Regions from separate parts of the Pseudarthrobacter sp. MDT1-22 genome, predicted to be linked through region 2. Evidence: predicted binding sites of a transcription regulator. Region 2 holds the regulator's gene; each other region holds the start of a gene.
What was found. Region 2 encodes LexA, which represses DNA repair genes until DNA is damaged. Its sites were predicted from a motif close to TCGAACANNTGTTCGA; they were not measured.
Positions count from the first base shown of each region.

Region 1 (10,278 bases), on a different contig from region 2:
AGTCGGTGGCCGGAGGTTAGGGCCGAAGTATCTCTCGGGCGGTCCGGCGGGCAGTCCTGACTGACTGCGCCCGCCCTCGTCGTGCAAGACTCCGGAGTACAAGATTCAAGGGTGCAAGATTCCGCAAGTAGCGCTGCGCCAGCGGCCCAACACGCGGTCAGGCAATGCGCCAGACGCTGCATTCGTCCGTATTGATCGCTTTCCGCGAGCCGGTGTGATGGTCCATGATCCAGACAACGCCGATTCCCGGTGCTGTCTCCTGGACACGGCCACGGCGGATGACCACGTCGTCGTAGCTGGGGCCTACGGAGAGGCGGGCCTCGATTTCATCGCCGCGGTGGAGCTGGTCCAGGGCGCGGACTCTTGTTACATGGGCTTTGGCTTCCTTCAACATGGGGGCCTCCTGGCTGGAGCTGGTGCCTGCGCTTGCCGGCACTTCCAGTGTGGCTGGGCAATGTTGCGCCCTGGTTTCCTCAACGTTAGGAGCCGGTTAGTTCTCCGCGATCGATTCGTTTCCGCCGGCACTACAGATTCGGCGAATCCCACACGTCAAACCCCGCTGCGGCCTTCAGTTGGGCATCGTGCCGGTTCAGGCCTACCGCCGGCGGGCCTCCCGGGCAAGAATGAGCACTATGCAACTTCCCGTGATGCCTCCCGTCCCGCCCATGCTCGCCAAGGCCGTCAGCGGGATGCCCGACGGGGCCCTCAGCTATGAGCCCAAGTGGGACGGGTTCCGGTCCATCATTTTCCGCGACGGCGATGAGCTGGAGATCGGCAGCCGCAACGAAAAGCCAATGACCAGGTATTTTCCTGAGCTCGTGGAAGCCCTGAAGGAAAACCTGCCGCCCCGCTGTGTGCTGGACGGCGAGATTGTCCTGGTGGGGGCCTCCGGTGACCGGCTCGATTTCGATGCCCTGCAGCAGCGCATCCATCCTGCCGCCAGCCGGGTCAAGCTCCTCGCCGAACAGACGCCCGCCAAGTTTGTGGCCTTTGACCTGCTGGCCCTGGGCGACGACGACTACACCGGCCGGCCCTTCGCCGAGCGTCGGGCAGCGCTGGAAAAGGCGCTCGCCGCCAGCAAGGCTCCCGTCCACCTCACCGCCGCGACCAAGGACAAGGCCACCGCCGAGCAATGGTTCCAGCAGTTCGAAGGTGCAGGCCTGGACGGGATTGTGGCCAAGCCGCTGGAGGGGAGCTACCAGCCGGACAAACGCGTGATGTTCAAGGTCAAGCACGAACGTACGGCCGATTGTGTGGTGGCCGGCTACCGCGTGCACAAGAGCGGACCGGACGCGATCGGCTCTTTGCTGCTGGGCCTGTACAAGGACGACGGCGGCCTGGCGAGCGTGGGCGTGATCGGCGCCTTCCCCATGAAGCGCCGGCAGGAGTTGTTCGAGGGACTCCAGACGCTGGTCACGGACTTCGACGGTCATCCTTGGGCCTGGGCCAAGCAGGAGGAAGGCGAACGGACCCCGCGCAACGCGGAGGGCAGCAGGTGGAGCGCGGGCAAGGATCTGTCTTTTGTGCCGCTCCGGCCACAACTGGTGGTGGAGGTCAGGTATGACCACATGGAGGGCGACCGCTTCCGCCACACTGCCCAGTTCAACCGCTGGCGGCCGGACCGGGATCCCGAATCCTGCACCTACGCCCAACTGGAGGAACCGGTCAGCTTCGACCTTGCCTCGGTCCTGGACACCGGACGGCCGTAGGCACCCTGCCCGCTTCCCGCCGTCGAACGTTCCAGCCCATCTGCCCCGCGCGGGTACGGAAAAGCCCGGCGCGTCCTGGGGACACGCCGGGCCTTCCGGTAAGCAACTGGGCAGCAGCGTCCGGGCTGTAACGTCTGGGCTGCCGGGCCTACTTCAGGCCAAGCTGCTTGGTGGGGACGTTGAAGGTCTCCTTGGCTGTCAGGGCGGAGATGGCCGAGATCCCGCAGATGACGGCGGTGAAGATGCTGATCTGGACCCAGCCGCCGGGCCTGATGCCGCCCATCGCTGCCACGATGGCGGGAGCGAAGCCTGCCATCAGGAAGCCGAGCTGGGTTCCGATGGCCAGGCCGGAGAAGCGGACCTTGGTGCTGAACATCTCGGCGTAGAAGGACGGCCAGACGGCGTTGGAGGCAGCGTAACCGCAGGAGAAGAACCCGATCGCTGCGAGGAACATCAGCGGGACGCTTCCGGATTCCAGGCTGAGCAGGAAGACCGGCGTGAGGATGGCGCTGGAGAGTGCGCCGTAGATGAAGACCGGCTTGCGGCCGATCCTGTCGGCGAGCATGCCAAAGAGCGGCTGGGTGCCCAGGGCCACCAGGTTGGCGCCGACGACCAGCCAGAGCGTCGTGGTCCCGTCAACACCGGCGACGGTCTTGGCGTAGCTGATGGCGAGGGTGCCGAACACGGTGGAGACAGCGGCGATGAAGGCACAGCAGACCACTCGGAGCACATCGCGCCAGTGGTCCTTGAGGAGGTCGGCAACGGGCAGCTTGGAGATCTGGGCGGTCTTCTGGGCTTCCTCGAAGGCCGGCGGTTCGTGCAGTGTGCGCCGGATGAAGAACGCCACCAGCACCACCACAGCGCTGAGCCAGAACGGAATGCGCCAGCCGATGCCGTACTTGATCTCGTCCGGGAGGGCCAGGACGGGGATGAAGACGAGGGCGGCGAGGATCTGGCCGCCCTGGGTGCCCGTGAGGGTCCACGAGGTGAAGAAGGAGCGGCGGTTGTCCGGCGCGTGCTCCAGCGTCATGGATGACGCCCCGGCCTGCTCGCCCGCGGCGGAGAGACCCTGGCAAAGCCTTGCCAGCACCAGCAGTGCCGGAGCCCACCAGCCCACGGTGTTGAAGTCAGGCAGGCAGCCGATCAGGAACGTGGACGCGCCCATTAGCAGCAGCGTGAACATCAGCACCTTCCGCCGGCCCACCCGGTCACCGAAGTGGCCCAGGATGACGGCGCCCACCGGCCGTGCCACGTAGGCGAAACCGAAGGTGGCGAAGGACATGATGGCCGCGTTGGCCCCGGCGTCCGGGAAAAACACCGTGGGGAAGATCAGGGCGGCGGCGGAACCGAAGATGAAGAAGTCGTAGTATTCGACGGCGCTGCCCAGGAAGCTGGCGAGGGCTGCTTTCTTTGGCGTCCCGGCCGGGGCAACGGTGCCCGGCCCGGCGGACGGAAGTGTCTGGCTCATGGAGTTCCTTTGATGTGACGACGTTGTCGCGGATGGATCTGGAGGGCGCAGCCGCACCTGCCTGAGTGATGGCGGAGCGCGGTGCGGCTGGTGTCCGTTGAAAGACCCGGACCAGTAGCCACATGGTGGGAGCTACTTGTGCGATACAGCAATGATGGCTGTGAGCGCAGTCACTTGTCAAGAAAATAATCACCATCTAGAAATAGTTCCCACGATGTGGCAACATCGACGTATGAGTGTGAATCAAACCACAGCAGTCGATGACGTTGCCGCCGAGTCACAGCCGCCCAAGGGTGACCGTACCGACATGGTGGGCAAGGCCCTGGGCCTGCTGGTCCTCCTGGGCGACGAACCCCGCGGTGCCAGCGCCGCGGAGATCTCGCGCCGGGCCGAACTTCCGTTCAGCACCACCTACCGCCTCCTGGGTTCCCTGACGCGCGACGGCTTTGTGGACTATGAGCCGGACGGCCGCCGCTACCACCTGGGCCTCCGCATCTTCCAGCTGGGGCAGCGGGTCTCCAATCATCACGGATTTGCCGGCACGGCCCTGCCGGTCCTGCGTCGCGTCACCGAGCAGACGGGGGAGGCCACCATCCTCAGCGTCCGCGACGGCCATCATCACCTCACCGTTAACAAGGTTGACGGCCCCCAGGCGTTTCGCGTCACCAGCGACCCCGGCCACCTTGGCGCCCTGCATGCAACCGCCGTGGGCAAGGCCCTCGTGGCGTTTGCCGAGGACGCGGAGCGGGAAGCCCTGATCGAGGAGCTCCAGTTGGAAGCGCTCACCGAACACACCATCACGGACCGGGGTGCCTTCCGCGCCGAAATGGAACTGGTTCGCCGCCAGGGGTATGCCGTGATGGATGAGGAGAACGAGAACGGCATGCGCGCCGTGGCCGTGCCGCTGCTCAATTCTCAGGGCCACGCCTTCGCCTCCCTTGCCACCGCCGTTCCCGTGTTCCGCCTCAGCATGGAAGCCCTGCTGGCCCATGTGCCCCTGCTGCAGGATGCCGCGGCGGAGCTGGCAGCGCGCTTGCCGCAACGGTAAATAACTCCAAAATGTTCGCATCTAGAACAATCGTGCGAGAAGTGAACAAGTGTTGTACTGTAATCCCTATCACCCGACCCGCCGCAGACGCCTCGAGCGCCGCTGCCCGCCGGGTGCCGTATCAAAAGGAGCTGCCCGGATGAGCAATCGAACTGAGTCCTACCTCGTGGGACTGGTCGGCGATGGCGTGATGCCGTCACTCACTCCCCCCATGCACGAACGCGAAGGCGATGTGCAGGGCCTGCGCTACCTCTACCGCCCCATTGACCTGCTGGAGCTCGGGCTTTCCGGCGATGCCGTGGGGGATCTGCTCAAGAGTGCCCGCAGCCTGGGCTTCAACGGCCTGAACATCACCCATCCGTGCAAGCAGCTTGTGCTGGCGCACCTGGACGAGGTTTCGCCGGATGCACTCAGGCTCGGGGCCGTCAACACAGTCGTCATCGAGGACGGCCGTTTCATCGGCCACAACACCGACTTCTCCGGCTTCGCCGCCGCGCTTGCCTCCGGCCTTCCGGGCGCGCGGCTGGACCGCGTGGTCCAGCTTGGCGCGGGAGGTGCTGGGTCCGCCGTCGCCTATGCCCTGCTCACGGCCGGCGTGAAGGCGCTGGACCTGGTGGATGTGGACCCCGCCCGCTGCGCGGCACGCGCCGCCGAGCTGGCCGGCTTCTTCCCGGGCCGCACCGTCACAGCGCGTACGACGGCGGAGCTGCCGCAGCTGATGCACTTGGCCGACGGTCTGGTGCACTGCACGCCCGTGGGCATGGCCGCCCACCCGGGCGTCCCGCTGGACCTGGACCTGCTGGAAACACGGCACTGGGTGGCGGACATCGTCTACCGCCCGATCGACACCGAACTGGTCCGCGGCGCCCGCGCCAAAGGCTGCGAGGTCCTGGACGGCGGCCGCATGGCCGTGGGCCAGGCGGCGGACTCTTTCCGGATTTTCACCGGGCAGGAAGCCGACGCTGACCGTATGCGCGGCCACTTCCTGGAGCTTGTGGCCAAGGAAGAGGTGGCTGCCTGATGCGCACCGGAATCGCTACGGTCTGCCTCTCCGGCACCCTGAAGGAAAAGATGCAGGCCTGCGCCATCGCCGGCTTTGACGGGATCGAAATCTTCGAGCAGGACCTGGTCACGTCGCCGCTCACGCCCGAGGACGTCCGCAAGATGGCGGCGGACCTCGGCCTCACGCTGGATCTTTACCAGCCGTTCCGCGACTTCGACAGCGTGTCCGAAGACCTCCTGGCCGCCAACCTCCGGCGTGCCGAAGCCAAATTCAAGCTCATGGCGCGGCTGGGCATGGACACCGTCCTGGTCTGCTCGAATGTGGCCACCGCCGGCATCGACAGCGACGACCTCCGGGTGGAACAGCTCGGCCAACTGGCTGCGCTGGCCGGGGACCACGGCGTCAAGGCGGCCTACGAGGCCCTGGCCTGGGGCAAATACGTCAACGACTACGAGCACGCCCACAAGCTGGTGGAAGCCGTGGACCACCCCAACCTGGGCACCTGCCTGGATTCCTTCCACATCCTTTCCCGCAACTGGGATACCGCCCCCATCGAGGCCTTCAACCCGGACAAGATCTTCTTCGTCCAGGTGGCAGACGCCCCCAAGCTCTCCATGGACGTCCTCTCCTGGAGCCGGCACTACCGGGTGTTCCCGGGCGAGGGCCAGTTCGAGCTCGCCAAGTTCATGGGCCACGTGGTCCGGGCGGGGTACAGCGGCCCGGTGTCGCTGGAAATCTTCAACGACGTCTTCCGCCAGTCGGACGTGGAGCGCACCGCCGTCGACGCCATGCGCTCGCTCATCTGGCTGGAGGAGCAGAGCGCCAAGTGGCTGGATGCTGCTTCTGACGGCGAGACGGGCACGGGTGCCGCTGGCACCCGTGCCCCCGGCCGCCGTCGTTATCCAATGGAACTCGCCACGCTCCCGCAGGTAGCCGAACCGGCAGGCTACAACTTCGCCGAAGTCAGGGCCGCGGACACCAAAGGACTGGAAACCGTCCTGGGCCAGCTGGGCTTCGAGTTCAACGGCCGGCACCGCACCAAGGACGTGCAGCTCTGGAGCCTGGGCCACGCCCGGGTGATCATCAACGAGGCCGCACCAGCAGACGGGGACGACTCAACGGTGGGCACGTCAGCGGGGGATGCGTCGCCCGCCACCGCTCCTGCCATTGGTGCCCTTGGCTTTGACGTCGCCTCCCCTGTGATTGCCGCTGCCCGCGCCCAGCAGCTGAAGGCCCCCGCGGTCCCGCGCAAGAGCCAGGCCAACGAGGAAGTGTTCCAGGGCTTCGCCGCCCCGGATTCCACGGAGATCTTCCTGTGCCAGGGCACGTCCGACGGCACCGCGGCCTGGACCAGCGAATTCGGGGAGGGGCTCGAAAAGCCAGCCGCCGGACCCTCCGCCGTGATCGACCACGTCAACCTGGCGCAGCCGTGGCAGCATTTCGACGAGGCCGTCCTCTTCTACACAAGCGCCCTGGCCCTGGAGCCGCAGCCGTTCGCGGAGGTGCCCAGCCCCACCGGCCTGGTCCGCTCGCAGGTCATGGCCACCGGGGACCGCGCCGTGCGGCTGGTGCTGAACCTGGCGCCGCTGAACCAGCAGCGCAGGACCTACCAGGAACACATCGCCTTCGCCGTGGATGACCTGGTGGCCACCGCCAGGGACTGCAAGGCCCGCGGGCTGGAGTTCCTGCAGATCCCGGCCAACTATTACGAGGACCTGGACGCACGCTTCGGGCTGGTACCGGACTTCCTGGCCACGCTGCAGGAACTGAACCTGCTGTACGACCGGGACGCGGATGGCGAATTCCTCCACTTCTACACGGCCACCGTGGGCAGTGTGTTCTTCGAAATGGTGGAACGCCGCGCGGCCTACGACGGCTACGGCGCCCCCAACGCCCCCGTGCGCCACGCAGTCCAGTACGACCACCTGCAGCACCGGTAAAGACAGCACCACCACTCAGAAGCAACAACCAGAGAAGAGGAGGCCGCAGTGGAGACACAGCAGGATCTCAGTGCAGAGATAAACGCCATGGGCGATGCCTACGCGCGGGCGCTCAAGGACGGCGCCTCGGCCGAGACCCAGCCCCGGCTGGACTACGCGCCATACCGCAGCAGCATCCTGCGGCACCCCACCAAAAGCCTGCACCACGCGGACCCGGAAACCATTGAGCTGTACTCGCCGGCGTTCGGCCACCAGGACGTGCACGCCCTGGAATCGGACCTGACCATCCAGCACAACGGCGAACCCCAGGGCGAGCGGATCATCGTGGCCGGCAAGGTCCTGGACGGCGACGGCCGCCCCGTGGCCGGGCAGCTCGTGGAAATCTGGCAGGCCAACGCGTCCGGCCGCTACATCCACAAACGCGACCAGCACCCGGCGCCGCTGGACCCCAACTTCACCGGAGTGGGCCGCTGCATCACCGGCCCGGACGGCTCGTACCGGTTCACCACCATCAAGCCCGGCGCCTACCCATGGAAGAACCACGTCAACGCCTGGCGGCCGGCCCACATCCACTTCTCCATGTTCGGCACGGAGTTCACGCAGCGGATCGTCACGCAGATGTACTTCCCCGGGGACCAGCTCTTCCCGCTGGACCCCATCTACCAGTCCATCGTGGACCAGGACGCCCGCGACCGGCTGGTGGCCAGCTACGACCACAACCTGACCGAGCCGGAGTGGGCGCTGGGCTACAACTGGGACATCGTCCTCACCGGTTCCAAGCGGACCTGGACCGAAAACGAGGCGCTCGGCGCAGCAGGAGACGAGGAATAACATGAGCACAACCACCAATCTTGTTCCCACCCCCGGCCAGACCGTCGGCCCGTTCTACGGTTACGCCCTGCCGTTCGAGAAGGACAACGAACTCCTGGCTCCCGGCTCGCCCGGTTCCCTCCGCCTCCAGGGCACCGTTTACGACGGCGCCGGGGAGACCATCCCGGACGCCATCCTGGAGATCTGGCAGCCCGACGCCGACGGCAGGATCGTGCAGCAGACCGGCTCCCTGGTCCGCGACGGCTACACCTTCACCGGCTGGGGCCGCGCGTCCGTGGGCCACTCCGGCGTGTACACCTTCACCACCGTGAACCCCGGCCCCACCGGACCCGGTGCCGCACCCTTCATCTCCGTGGCCGTATTTGCCCGCGGCCTGATGAACCGGCTTTTCACCCGCATGTACCTGCCGGAAAACGAGGAAGCCCTCGCCAAGGACCCGCTGCTCAGCTCCCTGGACCCGGACCGCCGCAAGACCCTCATGGCCCGCCGCGATCCCGACGGCGGACTCACCTGGGACATCCGCCTGCAGGGCGAGGGCGAAACAGTCTTCCTGGACTTCCAGTGACGGACGCCGCCGGCATGGAAGGTACCGGCCACTTCGGAACCGCTGCGGACGGCGACGTCGGCCTGCTCAGTCCTGTCTCGGCGTCGCCCCTGGTGACGGCGCTGACCGGTGACCGCACGGTGCTGGCGGCGATCCTCGCCGTCGAGTCCGGCTGGGCCGCCGTGCTGGAGAAGGCGGGCCTGGCGCCTGCCGGTTCCGCCGCCGTCGTGGCCTCCGCCGCCGAGGCGGGGCGGTACGACGCAGCAGACATCGCGCTCCGGGCCCAGGGCGGCGGCAACCCCGTCATCCCGCTGCTGGCAGATCTGCGGACGCATGTCTCGGCGTTGGACGGTGCCCGCATCGGCGCAGTAAAGGCGGTCCACGCGTCGCTGACCAGCCAGGACGTTCTGGACACGGCTCTGATGCTGCTCGCGCGCAACACCGTTGAGGCGGTGCTTGCGGACCTGAAATGCACGACGGCGGCGCTCGCCTCCTTGGCGGAGCAGCATGCGGACACGCTGGGCGTGGGCAGGAGCCTGACCCAGCACTCGCTTCCGTATACGTTCGGGCTGCGGGCGGCGCAGTGGTTCCATGGGCTGGCCGCCGCGGGCCGGCAGCTGGGCACCGTGCAGTTCCCGGTGCAGTTCGGCGGGGCGGCCGGAACATTGGCCGCCGGAACCGTGCTCACTTCCGGCTCGGCCACCAGCCCCTTTGATCTGGCCGACTCACTGGCCCGGCAACTGGGCCTGGCCGCGGCGCCCGCGCCCTGGCACACCAACCGTCTGGCCGTCACGTCCCTCGGACATGCCCTGGCCTCGGCGCTGGATGCCGCCGGCAAGATCGCCACCGACGTTCTGTTCCTGAGCCGGCCCGAGGTGGCCGAGCTCGGCGAACCGCGCGCCGCCGGACGCGGCGTCTCCTCGGCCATGCCGCAGAAGCAGAACCCCGTGTTGTCGGTTCTCATCCGCAGCGCCGCACTCCAGGCGCCGCAGCTGGTGGCCCAGCTGCACCTGGCCGCCGCCAACTTCAACGACGAACGCCCCGACGCCGCCTGGCATACGGAATGGCCGGCCCTGCGCCAGCTTCTCCGCCTGGCACTTGGCGCGGCCGGGCACCTGCGGGAACTTGCCGAGGGCCTGCAGGTTTTCCCCGACGCCATGCGCCGCAACCTCGAGCTCGCCGGCCCGTTGCTGCTGGCCGAAGGCGTGGGCGCCGCAGTTGCCCCGCTGCTGGCCGAACAGGATGGCCGCAGCGGGAAGGAGCAGCTGCAGGCCGTGGTGGACCGGGCGCTCCAGGCGCCCGCCGCCGAGCAGGGCGCCACCTACCGCCGGCTGCTCCGCGAGGCTATCCCGGCGGGCGTGCTCACCGATCTGCGGCTCGACGAACTCCTGGACCCGGCCAGCTACCTGGGCCAGGCAGCCGAAATATCGCGACGCATCCTGGCCGCGTACCCCGACTTTTCCAAACCTACCCAGAACGGAGCCAACCGTGGCTAAACCGACCCTGAAGGCAGTTCTGCTGTCGCCCGAACGGGCTTTTGGCGATCGTCCCCTGCTGGTGGTTGGACCATCACTGGGTACGTCCTCCGTCCTGTGGTCCGACGCGGCCACCCTGCTCAGCAACGACTACGACGTGGTGGCCTGGGACCTGCCCGGGCACGGCGTCTCACCCGCCGCAACCGAGACCTTCGACGTCGCGGGCCTGGCGGATTCAGTGGTGGACCTGGTGGACTCGA
Region 1 is NZ_JBTNDK010000012.1:1,302-11,579, reverse strand. Features, by position in the region: gene ACX80M_RS11135 (MoaD/ThiS family protein) at 1-20, shown strand, start outside; gene ACX80M_RS11130 (hypothetical protein) at 158-394, opposite strand; gene ACX80M_RS11125 (ATP-dependent DNA ligase) at 633-1,709, shown strand; gene ACX80M_RS11120 (MFS transporter) at 1,858-3,177, opposite strand; gene ACX80M_RS11115 (IclR family transcriptional regulator) at 3,410-4,225, shown strand; gene ACX80M_RS11110 (shikimate dehydrogenase) at 4,365-5,246, shown strand; gene ACX80M_RS11105 (bifunctional sugar phosphate isomerase/epimerase/4-hydroxyphenylpyruvate dioxygenase family protein) at 5,246-7,168, shown strand; gene pcaH (protocatechuate 3,4-dioxygenase subunit beta) at 7,217-7,999, shown strand; gene pcaG (protocatechuate 3,4-dioxygenase subunit alpha) at 8,001-8,564, shown strand; gene ACX80M_RS11090 (lyase family protein) at 8,579-10,039, shown strand; gene ACX80M_RS11085 (alpha/beta fold hydrolase) at 10,032-10,278, shown strand, end outside.
Region 1: ACX80M_RS11110 (shikimate dehydrogenase) is a predicted target of LexA. The motif match lies at 4,248-4,263, and genes of this name have one in related genera.

Region 2 (10,278 bases):
GTCATTCTACAGAACAAATCCCGCCTAACGCAGCTAAGCGTTGGTGGGACCTTCCACAGCGAAATAACGACATCCAGTCGGTCTGTGACAAGCTTACCAGTATGAGCACCCCAGACAGTAATTCACACGTTTTCGAGGCCCCGGCCGCCAAGGCTGACGTGACCCAGCAAATCCGCGATATCTCGGAGGTGCCGGCCATCGAGGTCATCACCACCGCCGCCGTGCACCTGATGAGCGCGGCAGCGGTCAAGCTGGGCCTCGCCGCCGAGGACAATGCAGAGGAACTCAAGGACCTGGACGAGGCCCGCAAGCTCATCACCGCCCTTGCCGGACTCGTGACCTCAGCGGCCCCCGAAATCGGATCCCAGCACGCCGGCCCGTTGCGCGATGGCCTGCGTTCCCTGCAGCTCGCGTTCCGCGAGGAGTCCATCATCCCGGATGCCCCGGGCAAGGGCCCGGGCGAGAAGTACACCGGCGCCGTCAACTAGAACCAGCCAGCAAACTTCACAAAGTACGACGACGGCGGCGGACGGTCCACACGGACCGTCCGCCGCCGTCGTGTTTCACCTAAGTTTTTGTCCAGATAACGGGACTTCCGCACCTGGAAAGGCGGAATATCTGGACAAAAAACTCTGGAGGCCGGCGTCAGACGGCGGCGCTCCGGCGTCGGTGGGCCTGGAGCAGCAGTCCCACAAGGCAGAGCAGAACGCCGGCCACGCCCACGGAGACAAAGCCGCCGGATGGTCCCATCCCGTCGATGAAAATCCCGGCAAGGGGCGCCCCGAGCGCCACACCGGCAGTCAGCGCAGAGCCGTACCAGCCCATCGCCTCGCCGCGGCGGTCCTCCGCCACCAGGTCTGCCACATGTTCGGAGGCGGCCGACAGGACAGGGGCGCACAACAGGCCCGGAAGGATCGAGACGAAGGCCAGCGTCCAGGTGTCCTGGGCGAAGCCCATCGGGATAGTCAGGGCCGCCATCCCCAGCAGCAGGAGGATCGGCGAAACTGGACGGTGCATGGCCCCGTAGACCAGTCCGCCGGCCACCGATGCGGCGCACCAAAAGAGGAACACAATGCCGAGTTCGCCCTGGTGCCCGCCTGTTTCCAGGGCAGCAACAATGCCAACGTCCGTGCCGCTGAGCACCATGCCGGTTCCAGCCGCCACGGCGAATACGGCCGCTACAGTGGCCGTGAGCCAGGCGAAGTTGTGGGCCACCTTGCCGCGCAGCCCCGCCGACCCGCTGCGGATGCGTTCTGCCCCGGCCGGGACGAGGTCTGCCGCTGCTTCCTGGAGGTGTGCTGGTGCGGCGGAAACCACAGCCACTTCCGCGGCGTGGCGCTGGTCTGCCTGGCACTCCTCAGTCTGCGTGGCACTTCGGGTGGGCGGGTTGAACCACATCAGGAACAATCCGGCCAGTGACGTGGAAACGCCCACCACGGTGAGTCCCAGAGCGGTGAAGCCGCTGGTGGCCACAACGGCTCCGGCGGCAGGCCCGATCATAAACACCATCTCCGTGGCGATCGAGTCCAGCGCAAAAGCGGTCCGCCGCTGATCGCCGTCCGCGAGGACGCCCAGGGACTGGCGGATCACACTGAAGATCGGCAACGTCAGCAGGCCGCCGACGAACACCAGCGGAAGCAGCCACTGGTAGGACACGTGCGGCACCATGGACCAGATGAGGGCCTCTGACACCACTGACGGAATCAGCGCCCGGCGCAGGCCAACAGTGTCCACGCGCCTGCCGCGCCATGGTGCGCCAACGGCAATGCCGATGGTCATAACAGCCGCTGCGGCGCCGGCTGCTGCGTACCCCTGGTCCAGGGTCAGGACGATATGCAGGGTCAGCAGCAGGCCTGCCGCGGAGTGGGGGATGCGGGCGATCATGCCGACCAGCAGCAGCCGCCGGATGGGCCGGTGGGCCAGCAGCTCCCGGTAAAGAGCGAAGTTCACGGAAAATCCTTTGGGTCTGCCCGCGGCAGCCCGGGATCTCCGCGCCAACCGTCAGCTATTGTGCCGCGCGCCGCAACTTGATTTCGATCGAGTCAACACGCTCTCCAAACAATACATTCCGGGACCATGCCTGCTGGAGGCCGGACACCAGGTCCTGTACTGCCAAAGCGTCCAACCCATCCTCAAGGTGGAGCAGCACCTGAAGTTCCGGCCCGGCACCGCCCCCGGTGAGCGTGGCACCGGTACCGGTGAGGACGGCGACGCCGGAACCCGGGAGGAGGGCAAGCTTGCGCACCGCAGGGAAGGCGGCCGTTGCCTCAGCCATCTCGGCTGCCAACGCCGCGTCTGTGTAGGAAGGGATCCACTCCCGTTGTTGGGCCAGCGCCCAGACGGCGGGCCGCCGGACCACGAACGTGACCTCCGAGCCCGGATCGAGCACCAGCAGCTCGGCCCCCTCGGCCACGGCTGAGAGGGCAGCCCTGGCGGCGTATACCGCCACCGGCCGGGCTTCGGGGTGCCAGGCAGCCAAGGCATTCGCCGAGCTGAACGCCGGCATGGCCGTCCGGCCGTCGGCGGCCTTCAGGGTGACCAGCGCCATGTCCGCCTGTTTGTCCGACGTCAGGCCGTCGACGCCGGCCGCTTCCTCGCCGAGCTGGGCGATGATCGGGATAAAGACTCGGGCGGTGGCCAGCGAGGCCACCACAGCCGCTTCGTCGCCGTTGCCGTCAACCAGAGCCGCGACGGCGGCGAGGTAGCCTGCGTCGGCCGTGCCGTCGTCGTCCTCGAAGTTATGGATCCTGCCTTCGTCCCCGGCGAGGCTCCGGCCTTCCCACGGCCGGCCGGCCGAGTCAGTACGGCCGCCCGCGCCCGCCAAAGCCGCCGCAATGTGTCCGGGCAGATGGCGCGGCGGCGGCGATTCCGCTGCCGGATCGGCGTTGTGCGTGCTGTCCACGGAACCGCCTAGCGGCGGCCGGCGACGTCGAGGGCTTCGGGGAGCGTGAAGGCACCGGCGTACAGCGCCTTGCCCACGATCGCGCCTTCCACGCCCAGCGGCACCAGGGAGCGCAGCACTTTCAAGTCGTCCAGGCTGGAGATGCCGCCGGAGGCGACCACCGGTTTGCCGGTCTTCTCCACCATCTGGCGCAGGAGTTCAACGTTGGGACCCTGCAGTGTGCCGTCTTTCGTAACGTCAGTGACAACGTACCGGGAGCACCCGGCTTCTTCGAGCCGGCCCAGGACCTCCCAGAGGTCGCCGCCTTCTTTGGTCCAGCCGCGGCCTGCCAGCGTGGTTCCGCGGACGTCGAGGCCGACGGCGATCCTGTCGCCAAAGCGGTCGATGGCACTGCGGGTCCACTCGGGGTTTTCCAGCGCCGCTGTGCCGAGGTTGACGCGGGCAACGCCGAGGGCCAGCGCCGCTTCGAGGGATTCGTCGTCCCTGAGTCCGCCGGACAGCTCCACCTTGATGTCAAGCCGGCCCACCAATTCACGGAGCAGCCCGGCGTTCGAGCCCCGGCCGAATGCGGCGTCGAGGTCCACCAGGTGTACCCATTCGGCGCCCTGCTCCTGCCAGTTGAGGGCTGCCTCCAGCGGTGTGCCGTAGTTCGTCTCGCTGCCGGCTTCGCCTTGGACCAGCCGCACGGCCTGTCCGTTTACGACGTCGACGGCGGGCAGCAGTTCAAGAACCGGCAGATCGGTTGCGGTGGTCATCTCAAATCCTTTTGGGTGTTGGGTTGCGCGTGGAAGCGGAACTGGGGGTTGCGTGGGCTAGGTTCCAGGAAGCGTCAGCAGGTACGCGGCCAGCAGCGCCATGCCGGCCAGGACGTAGAAGCCCACCTGGGTCCAGAGCGGTTTGTGCTGCTGCCTGAAGGACAGTGCGCCGCCCACCAATAGGCCGGCCAGGCCCATCAGGACAATCGACCACATCTAGGCGGCGTCCGTGGCAGCTGGCTTGCGAAGGCCGTCCACCCAGTTGCGCAGCAGCCGTGCACCGGCGTCGCCGGATTTTTCCGGGTGGAACTGGGTAGCGCAGAGCGGTCCGTTCTCCACTGCGGCAATAAAGCGCGCGCCATGCTCTGACCAGGTCACCAGGGGCGCAGTCATCCGCGGCTGGATCACGTCGAAGTTCCAGTCCTGGACACCATAGGAGTGAACGAAGTAGAAGCGCTGGTCCGCGACGCCGGCGAAGAGTTTGGATCCTTCCGGAACGTCAACCGTGTTCCAGCCCATGTGTGGCACCACCTCAGCGGGAAGGAGTTCCACCTTGCCCGGCCACTCCCCCATGCCTTCAGCTTCTGTCCCGTGCTCCACCCCGGCCTCGAACAGAACCTGCAGGCCCACGCAGATTGCCAGGACCGGCCTGCCCCCGGCCACGCGCCGGCCGATCAGCCGGATGCCGTCCACGGCCTTGAGCTCGCGCATTACAGTCTCGAACGCGCCGACGCCGGGTACCACCAGGCCGTCGGCATTAAGCACGTCCTCCGGCTTGGAGCTGAGGATGACCTCGGCTCCTGCCCGCTCCAGGGCGCGCACGGCGGACCGGACGTTTCCCGAACCGTAATCCAGGACAGTGACCGTCGGCTTGCCTTCGGGCGACACAGGCTTCTTGCCGGTTGCCGGATCGATGACGGCGCCGTCCCGGAGAATTTGGCCGCTCACAGGGCACCCTTGGTGGAGGGGATTCCCTCCACGCGGGGATCGGGCTCTACCGCAGCACGCAGGGCGCGGGCGAAGGCCTTGAACTGCGCTTCCACAATGTGGTGCGGGTCGCGGCCCGCGATGACGTTCATGTGGAGGCAGATGCCGGCGTGAAGCGTGATGGCCTCAAAGACGTGGCGGGTCAATGACCCCGTGAAGTGGCCGCCGATCAAGTGGTACTCCTGCCCGGCAGGCTCTCCGCCGTGCACCAGGTAGGGGCGGCCGGAGACGTCGACGACGGCCTGCGCCAGGGCTTCGTCGAGGGGCACGGTGGCCTCGCCGAACCTGCGGATCCCGGCCTTGTTTCCCAAGGCTGTGCGCAGAACTTCACCGAACGTGATGGCGACGTCCTCCACGGTGTGGTGGACGTCAATGTGGGTGTCACCGGTGGCTTTGACCGTCATGTCAATGAGCGAGTGCTTGCAGAGCGCCGTCAGCATGTGGTCGTAGAACGGGACAGACGTGTCGATGTCCGAAACGCCCGTGCCGTCGAGGTTAATCTCCACGAGCACTGACGATTCACTGGTGGCACGCTCCATGCGTGCGGTCCGGGGCGCGGCAGCGTTCGATCCGGTGAAGCTCATGGTCATATGTCCTTTAGGCGAAGTCAGTGATGCGAAAGCGAAGGAGATGTGCCGGCGCGCGGCGGCGCCAATACTTCAAGTTTAGGCGGGCATCCTGGCCTGGCTGGCCAGGATGCGTTCCAGCGACGTCAGGAAGGCTGTGGTCTCCGTCTCAGTTCCCGCCGTGACACGCAGGTGGCCGGGGATGCCGACGTCGCGGATCAGCACGCCGTCGTCCAGCAGCCGCTGCCAGACGTCATGCGGGCTGTCGAGGCCGCCGAAGAAGACATAGTTCGAATCGGAGGCGGCAGGTTTGAGTCCCATTCGCGTGAGTTCCGAGACGATGCGGTCGCGCTGCTCCTTGATGTCCTCGACGTCGGCCATCAGCGCAGTGCGGTGCTGCAGGGCGGCGAGGGCTGTTGCCTGGGTGATGGCCGAAAGGTGGTACGGCAGCCGGACCAGGCGCAGTGCGTCCGTGACTTCAGGAGCGGCGGCCATGTAGCCCAGACGGGCGCCCGCGAGGGCGAACGCCTTGCTCATGGTGCGGGACACGATGAGGCGCTCCCGGCCGGGCAGCAACGTAAGGGCGCTCGGCGTTCCGTCGTGGGCGAACTCGTGGTAGGCCTCGTCAACGATGACGATGGTATGGCTGGCCTCGCCGGCCTCGTACACGGCCTCCACGACGTCCAGGCCCAGCCCAGTGCCGGTGGGATTGTTCGGCGAGCAGAGGAAAACGATGTTGGGCTGAAGCTCTTTGACCTGCAACGCGGCCGACTCGGCACTGAGCCCGTAATCGTCGGCCCGCTGCCCGACGATGTACCCGGTGTCCGTGCCGCTGGCCAGGAGCGGATACATGGAGTACGTGGGCGGGAATCCCAGGGCCGTCCGCCCGGGTCCGCCGAAGGCCTGGAGAATCTGCTGGAGGACCTCGTTGGACCCGTTGGCCGCCCAGATGTTGGTGGCATCCAGACCGTGGCCGAGATATTCGGCCAGCGCTTCCCGGAGTTCGGTGAACTCACGGTCCGGGTAGCGGTTGAGGCCCGCCGCGGCTTCCGTCACGGCCACGCTGATCGCGGCCCGGACGTCCGCCGGGACGCCATGGGTGTTTTCGTTGACGTTCAGCAGGATAGGTACATCCAACTGCGGGGCACCGTACGGGGTCAGTCCGCGGAGGTTGGTCCGGAGGGGAAGTCTGTTCAGACGCTCTAGCTGGTCATTCACCTGAACAGTTTAGGTCCGAAGCAGACGGCCGGAAAATGTGACGGCCTGCGGCGGCACACGCCCGAGCCCGCAGGCTCTTTACCTGGTGGGGACGAAGAGTTGCTGTCCGGGGACAACGCCGCCGGCGGAAAGGTTGTTCAACTGGGCAATATCCGCGATGACATCACGGGGATCACGCTCGGGCGCAACGGTACTGGCGATGGCCCAGAGTGACTGGCCGGCCTGCACCGTGACCGAGACTGTTGGCGTTAGCGACAGGTCGGCGGCAGAATCGGCGGCCTTTGCCGGGGCGTTGAGGAAACCTGCCAGGGAAAGCAGGATTGCGGCAAGAATCACCAGCGGGATGCCGATGAGGACAATCCGGCCCCTGCGGGTCAGGCGCAGCGGCGGCAACGGTTCCCTGCGCTGCCTTGGCGCCGAACCCGACGTCGAAACGGGTGCGGACCACTGCCGCGAGGTGAGGTCCTGCACGGAAATGAACTGCGGACGCGAGTCCTGCGAAGCAGATAAAGCTGACATGAAATGAGCCCTCCTGGACCATACTGTGCTGCCCGGCGCGCCCTCCGCGTCCACTTGCCGGTACCGGCCTGAGCCGTCCATAGATTCGAATATTCGAATCCGCAAGCAACGAGTAGAACACATGTTCGAACTTTGCTTCTTCATTTTTAGCACTTATCAACGAATATTGTCGAGACTCGCTAGAACAAATGTTTGAAAAAGCCCTGTGGCTGGCCTACGTTTGGATGAAAGAACAACCACCTCTGTAGTTCATCAGCAGGGTCTGACAATCAACTCCGACACCAGCCCCGGGGCGTTCCAGGCACCAGCGGCCGGAGCGGAGCCGGGCAACCGAAAGGCATTGGCGAACATGGCAGCACCAGCCGCCGAGGGCAAGGCGACACCGCAGCGCCGCCAACCCCCACGGACTCCCAAGGGGCTCACCGCCCGCCAAAAGAAGATCCTTGAAACCATCCAGCGCTCGGTGAATGACAACGGCTATCCGCCGTCGATGCGTGAAATCGGTGACACCGTGGGCCTGGCGAGTTTGTCGAGCGTGACCCACCAGCTCTCGCAACTGGAGAAGCTGGGATACCTTCGCCGGGACCCCAAGCGTCCGCGCGCCATGGAAGTCCTGATGCCGTTGACGCTTGACGGCGGGTCCCCTAAGGCGAACGGGACAACCAAGCCCTCAGTCCTGCACGGCATCGGCGGGACGGTCACCGAACTTCCCTCTGCCATGGACACCGCGATGGTGCCGTTGGTGGGCCGGATCGCGGCCGGCGGGCCCATCTTTGCTGACCAGGTGGTGGAAGATGTGATGCCCCTGCCCCGGCAGCTCGTGGGCCAGGGTGAGCTCTTTATGCTGCGCGTGGCCGGCGACTCCATGGTGGATGCTGCCATCTGCGACGGCGACTGGGTAGTGGTCCGACGGCAGGCAGACGCCTCCAACGGCGATATTGTCGCGGCCCTGCTGGACGACGAAGCCACCGTCAAGACCTTCCGCCAGCGCGATGGCCACACGTGGCTGTTGCCGCAGAACACCCAGTACGAGCCCATCCTGGGCGATCACGCCACAATCATGGGCAAGGTCGTCTCGGTCCTGCGGTCGCTATAGGACCTGCGCGCAGTCAGGCGCCCTTTCCGGCCAGCCTTTCCAGGGCGGCGAACGCGGTCTTGCGGTCCGTGGTGGGCCAGAACGGCGGCAGAGCGGCGCGGAGGAATCCGGCGTAGCGCTCGGTGGCCAGCCGGGAATCAAGCACCGCCACCACACCTTTATCTCCGGTGGAACGGATCAGCCTTCCCGCGCCCTGGGCCAGGCGGATGGCCGCGTGGGTCGCCGATACCGCCATAAAGCCGTTTCCGCCGGCCTGCGCAACGGCGCGGGACCGTGCGGTCATCAGCGGGTCATCCGGCCGCGGGAACGGGATGCGGTCGATCACCACCAGCCTGCATGATCCACCCGGAACATCAACGCCTTGCCACAGGGACATGGTGCCGAACAGGCAGGTATCGGGCTCGTCCGCGAACTGCTTCACCAGGGCCGTCATGGTGGAGTCGCCCTGGCAGAGAATGCTGAGGCCAAGCCGGGGACGCATCGCTTCAGCGGCCTCCTCGGCGGCTCGGCGCGACGAAAACAGACACAGGGCGCCGCCGCCGGACGCGCGGATCAGCGCCTCAAGTTCATCGAGGGCCTCCGGCGACGCCCCGCGGCCCGGCTTGGGGAGGTGCCCTGCGACGTAGAGGATCCCTTGTTTGGGATAGTCGAAGGGCGATCCGACATCGATCCCGCTCCAGCTGGGCGCGCCCTCCCCCACCAGTCCCAAGCCGCCGGCGGTCGGTTCAAAGGCTGAGCCGATGGCCAGGGTTGCCGAGGTCAGCACAACCGTGTGGCCGGCGAACAGCCCTTCGCGGAGCTTGCCGGCAACGCTAAGCGGCGCGATGTTGACCAGGACCGGCGCAGAGTCGTCGGGCTGCGCATAGCCCTGTTGCGGATCGAAGGAACTTGCGCGGGAAAACCACACAACCTCGCGGTTTTCACGGGCCACGATCAGCCGCTCGCACAGCTCGAGGATCAGCATCAGGCGTGAGCGCGCGAGCTGCCGCCCGCCGTCGGCCGTTTGGCTGCCGTCCACCTTGGAATCGGACAGCGCGGCGCGGCAGGCCTCACGCAATTGGTCCACACAATCCAGCTGTTCGTCGTTGAGGCCATTCGGGAGCAGCCCGTTGGGCACGCCGGCCAAGGCGAGTTCCAGGTTGGCGGCAGCTGCGTTGAGGGCATCCACAGTGATGGCCGTGTGTTTCCGAGCGCCCGACGCCGCAGCGTGGACCATTGCCACGGAGAGTTGCCCCGATACCGCACCGGTGACCCGGTCCTGCAGTTCGTGGGCCTCGTCCACCACCACAACGTCGTATTCGGGAAGCACTGCCAGGCCTTCAAAGGCGCTGACAGCGAGCATGGCATGGTTGGTGACCACAACGTCGGCCTCGGCGGCGTCGTGGCGAGCCAGTTCGCTGAAGCATTCGGCTGCCATGGGGCATTTTTGGGCCCCCAGGCATTCCATGGACGTCACCGAAACTTGCCGCCAGGCCCGGTCAGTAACGCCGGGCAGGAGTTCGTCACGGTCGCCCGTGGTGGTCTTCTCCGCCCACTCGCGCAGGCGCACCACTTCCTTGCCCAGCTGGGACGAGGGCCCGCCCAATGCGGCGGCGAAATGCGGGACGCTGGTGTCTTCGCCGAGGGAGAACAGCTGGCCCTCGGCGGGTTCCTCGGAGGGGAACCCGCCTTCGAGCTTGTGCTGGCAGACATAGTTGGAGCGACCCTTGACCAGGGCCACCTTGACCGGGCGGTCCAGGGCAGGGGTGATGGTCTTCAGCAGCCGGGGAAGGTCGCGGCCCACAATCTGGGTCTGCAGCGCAAGCGTGGCCGTTGACACCAAGGTGGGTTTGTTGCTCACCAGCGAGTGCGCAATGAGCGGAATGAGGTAGGCCAGCGACTTTCCGGTCCCCGTTCCGGCCTGAACCAAGAGGTGGTCGCCGGTTTCGATGGCCTTGGCCACCTGCCTGGCCATCTCGTGCTGCCCACTGCGGCTTTGACCGCCCATGCCGGCCACGGCGCGGTCGAGCAATTCGATCACGAACTGCTCGCCGGCCGTACCTTTGACTTCCCCTGCCGCAACCTCAGTCATGGTTGATGAAGGGTTCCAGTTCAGCCGCAAGGCCCTCACGCACCATCACCAAAACACGGGTACCGTGCTCGCCGTGATCCAGGCTCAGGATCTCGGCATCGGTCTCGTGCAGTTTGCTGATCAGGTCACCGCGGTCGTAGGGAATAAGGAGCTCCAGCTTCACG
Region 2 is NZ_JBTNDK010000020.1:26,581-36,858, reverse strand. Features, by position in the region: gene ACX80M_RS15405 (DUF1844 domain-containing protein) at 102-488, shown strand; gene ACX80M_RS15400 (MFS transporter) at 646-1,950, opposite strand; gene ACX80M_RS15395 (SseB family protein) at 2,006-2,902, opposite strand; gene priA (bifunctional 1-(5-phosphoribosyl)-5-((5-phosphoribosylamino)methylideneamino)imidazole-4-carboxamide isomerase/phosphoribosylanthranilate isomerase PriA) at 2,911-3,657, opposite strand; gene ACX80M_RS15385 (hypothetical protein) at 3,715-3,873, opposite strand; gene hisH (imidazole glycerol phosphate synthase subunit HisH) at 3,874-4,605, opposite strand; gene hisB (imidazoleglycerol-phosphate dehydratase HisB) at 4,602-5,228, opposite strand; gene ACX80M_RS15370 (histidinol-phosphate transaminase) at 5,310-6,428, opposite strand; gene ACX80M_RS15365 (LysM peptidoglycan-binding domain-containing protein) at 6,507-6,947, opposite strand; gene lexA (transcriptional repressor LexA) at 7,297-8,043, shown strand; gene ACX80M_RS15355 (ATP-dependent DNA helicase) at 8,057-10,114, opposite strand; gene hflX (GTPase HflX) at 10,107-10,278, opposite strand, start outside.

Region 3 (10,278 bases), on a different contig from region 2:
CAGGTGATGAGCCGCAACTCCGGCCCCTCCGTATTCCCGTAGACCTTTTCGGTCGGGAATGCAGCCTTTGAGTATTGTTCACCATGATCGGTCGTGAAAACGGCTGTTGTGCCGTCCTTACGGGTGATCCTGATGGGGTCACCCTTCACGAGGCTCCGCAGGTTGGCGAAAACGCCTGGGCCGCCGTTGGTCGCGTTGACGTGTCCATAAACGACAGCAGGCCCACGCTCACCGGGGGTGGGGGACCCGTTGAACCATGCTGCCGGGGCTCCTGGCTGGCCTGGCGGCACTTCCAGGGTTCCATCATTCCGCAGGCCTAAGCTAATTAATTCGGATTGGGTCCGTGAAGATGAAATGTCTATGGATATAGGAACAGAAGCCGCCATGATGTCAAGCGGCGAGGACGCGACAGCCGACGCTGGTGCTGTTGCATGGGAGAACGGGGACGCTGACGCGACGGCCGTCTCATTAAGTGCGGCCTGAGCGCCGACACTTTGCGTCGAACTGCTAGACGCGCAGCCTGTCAGAAGTAGCAGAGCAACCGCCGCAGACGCCAGAAAGCCTCCGCGACGGTCACTGTTTGAGCTAGTCATTCGAAGCGATCGGAACTCTACGCGGCCATCCGGCGGCGCACGATGACGGTACCGGTAGCGGCAGCTGCGACGAGGCCTCCAAGCGCAAGAAACCCCATGGCATTGTCGGCCTCCTGAGCCACACCAGTCGGAACGCCACCAACAGGCTTCTTTGCTACCTGAGCAGGAGCCTTGGCCTGTGCGGGAGCCACGGCCTGTGCGGGGGCCTGAGCCTGCGCAGGAGCCTGTGCAACCGCTTCGCTGGCCTTTTCACATCCAATACCATCATTGTCACTATCAAGGTGCGGACCGTAACCAGGCGTTCCCACCGGGATGTTGAAAGCGCCTGCGGCCGCTGCCACAGTACAGTTCGGGTATGCGCCAGTGGTTGCGCTCGCGGAGGTTGCTGTCAGCGCTGAAAGGCCAACCACTGCTGCGACTGCCAAAATTGACGTGCTCTTCTTCATTTTTCCCCATTTTCTTCACATTGGACTGTTAAAGCCAGGCGTGCTTGACCATGGGGAAACGAATAACCGGGCCCCCATGGCCACTTTGACTGGCTTCTCATCGGTTATTACAAAGCTAGTTATATCAACATTCAATAGTTGAAGCTTAATGTGACGTCGTTCCTGCGGGCTGCCCGAGGTTGGTTGTGCAACGGCCGGTGGCCGTTCAGCGCCGCGTGGTCAGCCCTGCAGCTTTGGACCTATTGCAAGGGCCGCACAGGATCTGCAGGTTCTCCGCATTGTTACTGCCGCCCATTTTCAGAGGGATGATGTGGTCGTATTGCAGTTCCGTCGGGGAGCCGCAGGCTCGGCAACTACCCTCATCGCGGGTCCAGATGTACTGCTTCAAGTCGTCAGGTATTGCCTGACGAGCTGCAGAGGATCGTGGAGTCGATCCCATGGCGACCGTAGCTTGCGCACGGTCGATGTGCTGTCGGGAACGCTGCTGCCGCGCCACGAGCAGGGCGTAAACCTCGTCGCCGGTGAGCCCGTCGTTCTCCCAGTACATCTTGTGCTCAAACAGCCAGTACCGTCGGCCGCTGATTGTGGTGATGTTCAGGGGTCGCCGGAGTTTTCGGCCCTACGAAGCATCCCCAAATACCTACCTGAACAGTCAGCCGGACAAGCTGACTGCTTCCCGTTCTGAATTGACCTGAGCCTACTACTCAGAGCCGTCGCAGATGGGCTGACTTCCGCCACGTTTAGATACGAAAGAGAATTAGGACTTCGGCGTTGCGGTGGCCGTTGGGCCAAAGATGTTAGAGCAAACAGTTTCGGCGGCAAACATTTTGATGTAGACACCATCAAGCTCGGACACCCTTAGGCTCAAGGCGCGCTCGGCCTGGGTTCGACCCTTGGTGCCAAGATCATTGCAGAACACAGCCGCTGCGTTGCGCCCTTCCCGCACGGACACTTCAGTAACTTGTGGTCCATCCCCACCGTTGGCAAGCACGGTATACGCCTCCAACAGTTCAGCACCCTGGGACGGAGGGGCCGAAGTCCCCTTCGAAATTGCCGATTCCTTAGGGGCAGCGCCGGAGCAACTTGCCAATGCTAGACATGCAGCAGCCGCTGCAATGCGGATGATGCTGGAGCGTGTGAGGTTCATAAGCACATCATTGCAGGAGTTCTGCGCTGCGCAGGACGCCTCCGATCAACTGGGCCCGGCCGCTCAAAGCCTCCACGTTTGTACTGTGCTTGAAAGCTTTTCGGCCTACCGGAATTTACAGACTCACCAGTTGAACGCATCGTGGCACTGGCGGCACGATGGGCTGTGTTTCAAGATAGATTGGTCTGCCAGGCTTCCAGGGAACTGCTGCCCCCGGTACTACATATGGACGTGCAGGCGCCGGGCGGCCTCGGAGATGGAACCGCTCAGCGGCACGATCCAGCAGGTGGCCTACCAGGGCTGAACTGCCCCGCCCCTTGGATGTCGCGCGTGACATCGCGTGTGTGGTCCTTATCGGCCAGCTACTACGCGCCATGCAGGATGACGCGAGTCTGTATGCCAACGTGGTTCAAGACCACTCAGACGGTCTGATCCAGGGCCACCGGATCTATGCTGAACATCGCCACCGAAAGTGCCCAGTACCAAACAGCAATGTCGGGTCCTGCGCCGACTTCAGTTGTTTTCCGTCACTGGACGAGTATTGTGTTCGTTTTGCGCTACTTCACTGGACAGCGCACGGATTGAGCTTACGGTATGTCGTTTTCACCGAAACGGCGACGCGAAATGTCGTTGACTTCAGTGGTTTGGACAAATTTCAGTGCTGGTCACAGCCCATCAGTATTCCGTTTGCGAGGTCGTCGTCGCTTCCGGCCCAGATGACACCGCCTCCAGAGCAGGGCATCACCTCGAACGCCAGGCCATCACGCTGGGCCCGCAAGCGGCGACCGTCGTCCTCGACCACTTCCCAGCCCGCCGCTGGCAGCGCTAAACGATAGTGCCGCAACACATCAACGTCTCCCGAGAGCACAAACCTACGTTCACAGCCGCCGACACCACTTACGCCGCCACCGCTGAAATAGCCGATGTGACCGACGGAATCGAACGCCCGCTGGGACTCACGATCTGCAGTGGCCATGGGCTCGTCCGTGCCCTCGATCACGCATTGCGGAGCCGAGTCGAACTGCACCTCAAGCCGCTGCCCCAGTGCCGCGGGGGTGACAGCGAACATCCCGATCAGCATGAGGACCGGGATGGCCACGGCCGTCAGCCGCATCCAAAGTCGTGTCGAGAGCATCAAGCCGATCACGGCAACGACCGCGACCAGACCGAACGCCAATCCGGAGGGACCGGCCGTCAACCCCCAAGTGAGCCCCTCGAACGCGGTACCGCTGACATCGCCGTATATTCTCATGAATTCGTAGTGGACCAGCACAGCCAGCAGCGCCAGTCCTGACCCAACGGCGAGCAGCACCGCGGCGGAGAGGACTCGGCCGGTCATGGGCATGGCTCATAGTAGGTTCCGCCTGACCAAAATGTCCACGGGCGGGTGCCGATCGCAGAAGCCCTCACCCCGGACACAACGACGCAGCCCGGCTACCCAGCCAGGGACCACACCGAGGAAGAAGCGGCCAGCGGTCAGGCATTCAACCGGGACCGCTTCCTTCTGCCCTCTTGGCGATTGACTACATTAGTTGCGGGTCAGCCGCCGGCAGCCGCCGTGGCAGCCGGGTCAACGGTCAGGATCACCTTCCGCGGACAGTCCCCGTTCGACGTCCCGCTAGATGCATTGGGCCTATGCCAGCCTCAGCGGGGCTAGGAGGATGGCAGGCCGCGGACGAACTTTCGCGAAGGCTCGAAAATTGGCGCATGACGAGTGTGGCGGTGGTGCTGAGTTCGAGGCGTCCTGCTGGTCCTGGATGAAGTCGACATACTTAGACAAGTGAGCGACACCTGTCGCGCACTGATAGCTGCACTGTCACCAGGCCAAACCTGAGCACGGCGGCGCTTCACGCCAACAGAATACCGGGTCAGGTCCTTTCCCTGCCGGGACCACAACGAGGCCCCGATATCGTCACGGATTCCGACCGCCCGGTAGCCGTCCCATTTGGGCTCAAAGAGGAGCGTCCCCGGCAGGGCTCCAGCCGGGGGCATCTTCGTGACGGCCCGGGCCAGTGCGACTTTCAACGGCGGAACAAGCCCCGCCGGGAGCCCGGTCCCGACCCGCTGCTTAGGTGCCATCGTCGAGGCCTTCGAGTGCCTCGATCTCAGCCTCGTCCAGCAACTGGGCTGTACTGGTCCCCGTGGTGCGGGCGAGGTCATCGAGGGCGATGAACCGGGCACGCGCCAGGACAATGACCAGCTCGGCGAGGTACCCGGGTCCGTTGCGCTGCACCAGGTCGTCCAGGACCGTGTGCATGCGTCCTGTCAGCTCCGTAGGGCCTTCGGATTCCTCGGCCGCGATGCGCGTGAGCGTCAGCGCGGCCAGCGTCGGATCGTCGTAGATGAGTCCCATGGCCCCACGCTACGCACGCCGGGTCCAGTTGTCAGTGATCCGCCCCTGGAGGCACAGGGCGGATACGGGGTGGGCCAGCTCAGAGGTCCGCAGCAGACGATCCGCGTCGGACGTTTGGGGATCCGGTCCGGCGTCCGCGCGTCCGGCCGTTCCGCCAGCCGGGAAGGAGCGTGTTGAGCTGTGTTTCTTTGTCCTGGTCCAGTTCGTTGCGCCGGTATTTCATGCGTTGGATGTGCAGCCACATGCCCAGGACCCGTTCTTCTTCGGTGTCGGTCTTCTTGTGGCGTGGCCAGTCGTTCCCGGCGGCCATGTAGCCGGTGAGCTCTTGCAGGCGTTGGTTCCACCGGGCTTCGTCTTTGGATGTGCGGGTCCGCTGTTCCCAGCCGGGGATTTCCTGCAGGCCGCCCCCGTAAACGGGGGAGAGGGTTCCCTGGTCGTGGTCCTGGCGGCGTCTGAGGAGCCATGTCGCCAGGGCCCGTTCCCGTGCGGCGGACGAAGACGATGAGGGAAGCCGTTCTTCGGCTTTGTACAGGGCGAGGGTGTCGTTGAGGTTTTGCATCCCGGCTGCGGTGATGCGGGTGACCGGGGCTGGGCGGGTTGCGTTGTGGTGGTCGTCCCGGATGGACGGTTCCGTGGCGGCGGCAATGGCCAGGTGGTAGCGGACGGTGTTTTGGGCGGCGCCGGCTGTGGCGGCGATTTGGGTGGTGGTGAGTCCTTGCCGGTACATCTGGACCCACTCCGGGTGCGGCGCTGTCCTGTGTTCCGGCATCCTGGTCAGCTGTCCTTGCGGATGGCGATCAGCTGGGCGCCCTCGGGGATGGCTGCCTCGAGTGCGACCTTGGCGTTTTCGTAGTTGTCGCCCTGGGCGCTGATGTGGTCGGTGCTGCCGTCGGCCATTTGGATTGTTCCTGTGAGTTCCACCGGATCAGCCTAGTTGGCTCTCCCGGTTCCCGGCTGCTGTGCGGCGAAGCCCTCCAGGGCGCGGTGCAGCTGCCCCGCACGCGGGAGGCAGTCCACGGGCCGTGCCCCGCCGAGGTCGTGGGCGGGGGTGGTCATCCAGGCGGTGAAGTAGTTGTGCGCGATCCTCAGTTCCAGGGCGTGCCGGAACAGGGACGCCACGGTGGGGTGGACCTGGCCGCCGGGGAGGAACTGGAAGCCCGGGCAATACGTGCCTTCACGGACGAAGACCCTGACGAGCTGACGCATCACCGGGTCAGTGTCTTCCATGAGTTCGGCGAGCCGGCGCCGGACCTGCTCCAGGGAGGGCAGGGTGAACTCGGCCCTGATGGACTCCCAGACCTGGTCGGACACGGGTCTGCCGATGATGGGGGAGGGCATCAGCTGCCGTCGTCGATGGACTCGAGCAGCCACTGCGTGGCGAGGGGCTGACGGTGCAGCGTGAACGTCCTCAGCGGGGAGTCGGGTCCGGGGATCCGGGCCTGGACGCGCCAGTATTCGACGCTGACCAGGTCTCCGCTGCCTTTGGCGGCGGTCCGGCGGGTGTCCCACCAGGCGTCGCGTCCGTACCAGTGCTGTGTGTCGGTGGCGGGGTCGACCAGCCAGATCCGTCCGTCGTGACGGATGGCCAAGGGGTTACCTGCCGTGCCGAGTCGGACCTGGACGTGGTTGGTCTGTGTTGGGAGTTCGTGGGCGATGGTCATGAGTTCGTTCTTTCGTGGCGTTGACGTGCCGGTGTGGTCGTTCGGGTGGGGTTAGGCGGCTTTGACGAGGGGGAGTTCGTCCCAGTGGGTGGTGTAGCGGGGGGAAAGCATGTCCCGTTTCATGGTCCAGTCCGGCCCGCCGCGGATGCCGGCGTGGCCGAGGCCGATGGAGCCTCGGCCGTAGCGGCGGGTGACGTCTTCGAGGAGGGTTCCGACGTGGCGTTCCTCGTGCGGGTTCTCGAACAGGGCAAGTGGTGCCTGGTTGCCGGTGGGGCGGAGGTCGGTGAGCATGATCCCGGCCCTGGCATACCTGACACCCTCACTGATAAGGGGGAGGAGTGCGTGGGAGGCCTTGGTCAGGATCACCGGGTCCGCGGTGGGCATCGGCAGCGGGATGCAGACGGAGGGGAAGGAGGTGTCTTTCGGGTTGAAGTGTGAGGTGCCGGCGAACGCGGTGAGGACCTTGGCCTGCAGGCCGTGTTTGGCCAGCCGGGCTGATGCCTGCTGGCCGTACACACTCATGACCTGCCGGATCCCGGCGGCGGTGGTGATGGGGGTGGCGAAGGAACGGGAAAAGATCAGCTGGTCCCGCCCGACCCGTTCTTCCTCCATCGGGATGCAGGGGGTTCCCTGCAGTTCCAGGACGGTGCGCATCATGACCACGGAGAACCGGTCCCGGATCATGACCGGATCCGCTCGGGACAGGTCCAGGATCGAAAATATGCCCAGGACGTTCAGGCGTCTGGTCAGCCGGGTCGCGACGCCCCAGATCTCCACGACGGACAGGCGCCCCATGAGCCCTTCGCGTTCCTGGGCGGGGATGGAGTCCCAATGGCAGACTCCGCCGAACGCCGGGTTGTTCTTCGCCCATTTGTTCGCGAGTTTCGCCAGAGTCTTGGTCGCGGCGATCCCGACGCAGACGGGCACGCCGACGTTCCGCCGGACCGCCGTCTTCATCGCCCGGCCGAGGGTGAGGAGTTCGGTCGGGGTGCCTTTGACGCCGAGGAAGGCCTCGTCGATGCTGTAGACCTCCAGCCAGGCCGAGTACCGGCCCAGCAGCTCCATGACCCGTGCGCTGATGTCACCGTAGAGCTCGTAGTTGCTGGAGAGCGCAACCAGTCCCCATTCCTTGGCCCGTGGGGCGAGTTTGAACCAGGGCTCACCCATGGGGATGCCCAAGGCTTTGGCTTCGGGGGAGCGGGTGACGGCGCAGCCGTCGTTGTTCGACAGGACAATGACGGGCCGGCCCTCCAGGGACGGGTCGAACGCCCGCTCCGCGGACGCGTAGAAGCAGTTCACATCCACGTGCGCGATCTGCGGCATCCGCCGCATCACAGCCGGGTTAGACATGATGAAGGCACCGCGTTGCGACACCCCAGATAGTCAGTTCGCTGAGGCTGGGTACCTTGATGTCCGCGTACACGGGGTTCTCCGCCTGCAGCACCACGCCGGTTGGCGTAATGCGCAACCGCTTGATGGTCAGTTCCCCGTCCAGGACCGCGACGACCACGCACCCGTCACGCGGCTCCAGCGCCCGGTTCACGATCAGTTCATCGCCGTCGCTGATCCCGGCGCCTTCCATCGAGTCCCCGGACACCCTCACGACGTAGGTGCTCGTGATGTCCTTGATCAGGTGCACGTTCAGATCGATCCGGCCATCAAAATAGTCCTGCGCCGGCGACGGGAACCCCGCCGCCACCGGCATCGGGGAGATCAGCACCGACAACAAAGACGTACCCGCGTCTATCACACGGGGACCGACAATAACGCCCACAACACACCTTTATTCGAATATATGTTCGATTCATTTCAGTGTACTCGTGAGGGCCGACATTAGTTCCGCTCCACCATGTTGCATTCGATACAGGATTGGCGCGGGAGGCCGGAGGCGGCAGTATCCTGCCGATAAATAGTGCTTCAGCCGTTGCGCAGGGCGTCTCTGCTCGCGTAGCCAATAGCCGAAAAGCCGCAGTAACAGCAGAACCAGAACACTGCCGCGGCAGCAGCAGGACACGAACAGATGCGACAACCCGGGACAGGGCGCCTGACGCGACGAACATAGACCGAATGGCCGCCGCAGCCGAAAGCCCTGGGACGAGTAACGCCCCGGCCAACGCTAATTGAGTCTGTGAAAGTACGCCGTCGAAGTTTGTTGTCTCGTAGTCATCAGGGCTAACGCCGAAAAGCCACACGGCCACGGCCACGACTGTTGATACCAAAGACAAACCCTGCAATACGCACGCTACGGCAAGCCATCTGTTGCCGCTCCATCGTTTCCCCATGCCCGTAATCCAAACATGATCCTGGAACATGATTGGTCGGCCGCTTCACCCAGGTTTTTCCGGGAACCCTTTGCGGCCGACGGGCGATGCGTTGTGTTATCAAGCGGGCACACCGCCCGGGGAAGCCAGTCGTCCTGCTATTTGCACCCGTCGTTGGCGGTCAGCGGGACGGTGATCGTTTCCCTGATGTAAGGGTGCATGGAGTCGTAGACGTAGCTTACGGTTGCCGAGTCGGGGGACCACTGAACGGAGTACCGGCCTACCGCGAAGGGGTCATGGCCGTCGTTCTGTGCTCAGGTGTGCCAGGCGTTTGAGGGTCGGGCCGCAGGATGGCGCGTAGACGTCGAAGGACGGATCAGCAGGAGGCTGCTTGTGACGATGAGCTGCTTCTGCCGGCCATCGGGAGAGGAGATGCCGTGGTGAGTGTCGGAAGTTATCGCGGTTCAGGCTCCGAACAGTGTCAGCATCAACAGCGAGGCGGTCATGCCCATCCAGAGCAGGATTGCTGCGGACCGCTTGAGCAAAGGGCAAGCTTGAGCAAGCATGGCGGGAGGAGCGTGCCAGGGCGGACACGCAGAGCGTTTGGCCGCGTCACATCTGGACAATGTGCAAGAGCTAAGGCGCGCACTCCGGATGCTGGAGGCTGGCGCCGCCAAGCCTGAGCGAGCCACTGGCAACCCTGAGCCGTCCATCATGCACCGATCTGAACCGGCACCAATGCGGCTGTGGCGACACCTGAGCGGCGCTCGCGGTTAATGTCTACCAGAAACGCTTGTTTGACCAGATCATGGTCACGCAGTATGCACAGGCTGGTAGTCTCGACCCCAGCCGTCATCATCCATAATTGAGGAGCATCACCGTGGGGAAGATCGTCAGCGCTATCCCGCCACCGTCGCGGGTATCGAAGTACAACATCGACTGGGACAACTACGTCGAAGTAGCCAAGTTTACGAAGTCACCCGTACTGGCCGGCGTCAACATCCGGGAAACGCAGGTCAAGTCCATGCGTCTCTACACCCGGCACCCGTTCGTCCAGGAGGAGGGACATATCAAGATCGCACTCCGCAATTCCAAGGTCAAGAACGGCGTCCGCATCGGGGATGTGTACATGGTCTGGATCCCGAAGGAACTCGACGTGCCCACCAACTAGGCGTTGTTCAACGTTCAACTACCAGCCCCTGATCTCCGGCTGGGAAGGATCTGACGCGCCACGTCCAGATGCGCCACCTTGGCCACGCCGTTGCGGGCTCAGGCGTAGCCTCGGAGCAATAGCGGAACACAGGCAATCGCCCTACGGATGCTGGAGCCTCAAAGGCGCCAGCTCCAGAACCACCCGCACCGCCACTGGCGAGCGATGAAAGCAAGCAGACACCAGCGACGGCCAGCAAGCCCAAGCTGAGGTTACTCGCATTGTTCCTGACAGGCTCCCTGGGCCGTTGCCGGGCGGAGCTTAGCGGGTATCCCTCAACCGGGCCGGATCAAATAAGCCCCCACACCTAACGGCATGAGGGGCTCAATGCGGCCCCGTTCCGCTCCATGTATTACTCGTAGGTTTCGTCCGGCTCAACAGAGCCGGCGATCAGGTCGGGCACGTGGGACGGGCGCGTACCGTCGTCGGTCATGACGGCCGCCAGCACTGCCTCATATTCATCCAGGTTGCTACAAAGGTAGGTTTCCGGGAGAGCGCCAGGTAGCTTAAGGGAAACTAGCCCTGCGCGGGGGGCATCGGTGTTGCTGGCCATCAAAGGTCCTTTTCAATTAGAAGTAAATGTGAAGAACTTCACTCCTTCAATTCT
Region 3 is NZ_JBTNDK010000009.1:142,663-152,940, reverse strand. Features, by position in the region: gene ACX80M_RS09790 (class F sortase) at 1-386, opposite strand, end outside; gene ACX80M_RS09785 (excalibur calcium-binding domain-containing protein) at 611-1,039, opposite strand; gene ACX80M_RS09780 (HNH endonuclease) at 1,245-1,586, opposite strand; gene ACX80M_RS09775 (hypothetical protein) at 1,797-2,186, opposite strand; gene ACX80M_RS09770 (hypothetical protein) at 2,842-3,525, opposite strand; gene ACX80M_RS09765 (hypothetical protein) at 4,255-4,539, opposite strand; gene ACX80M_RS09760 (helicase associated domain-containing protein) at 4,619-5,308, opposite strand; gene ACX80M_RS09755 (hypothetical protein) at 5,314-5,436, opposite strand; gene ACX80M_RS09750 (hypothetical protein) at 5,470-5,877, opposite strand; gene ACX80M_RS09745 (hypothetical protein) at 5,877-6,200, opposite strand; gene ACX80M_RS09740 (Y-family DNA polymerase) at 6,252-7,550, opposite strand; gene ACX80M_RS09735 (LexA family protein) at 7,543-7,974, opposite strand; gene ACX80M_RS09730 (hypothetical protein) at 9,342-9,632, shown strand; gene ACX80M_RS09725 (hypothetical protein) at 10,024-10,224, opposite strand.
Region 3: ACX80M_RS09735 (LexA family protein) is a predicted target of LexA. The motif match lies at 7,988-8,003, and genes of this name have one in related genera.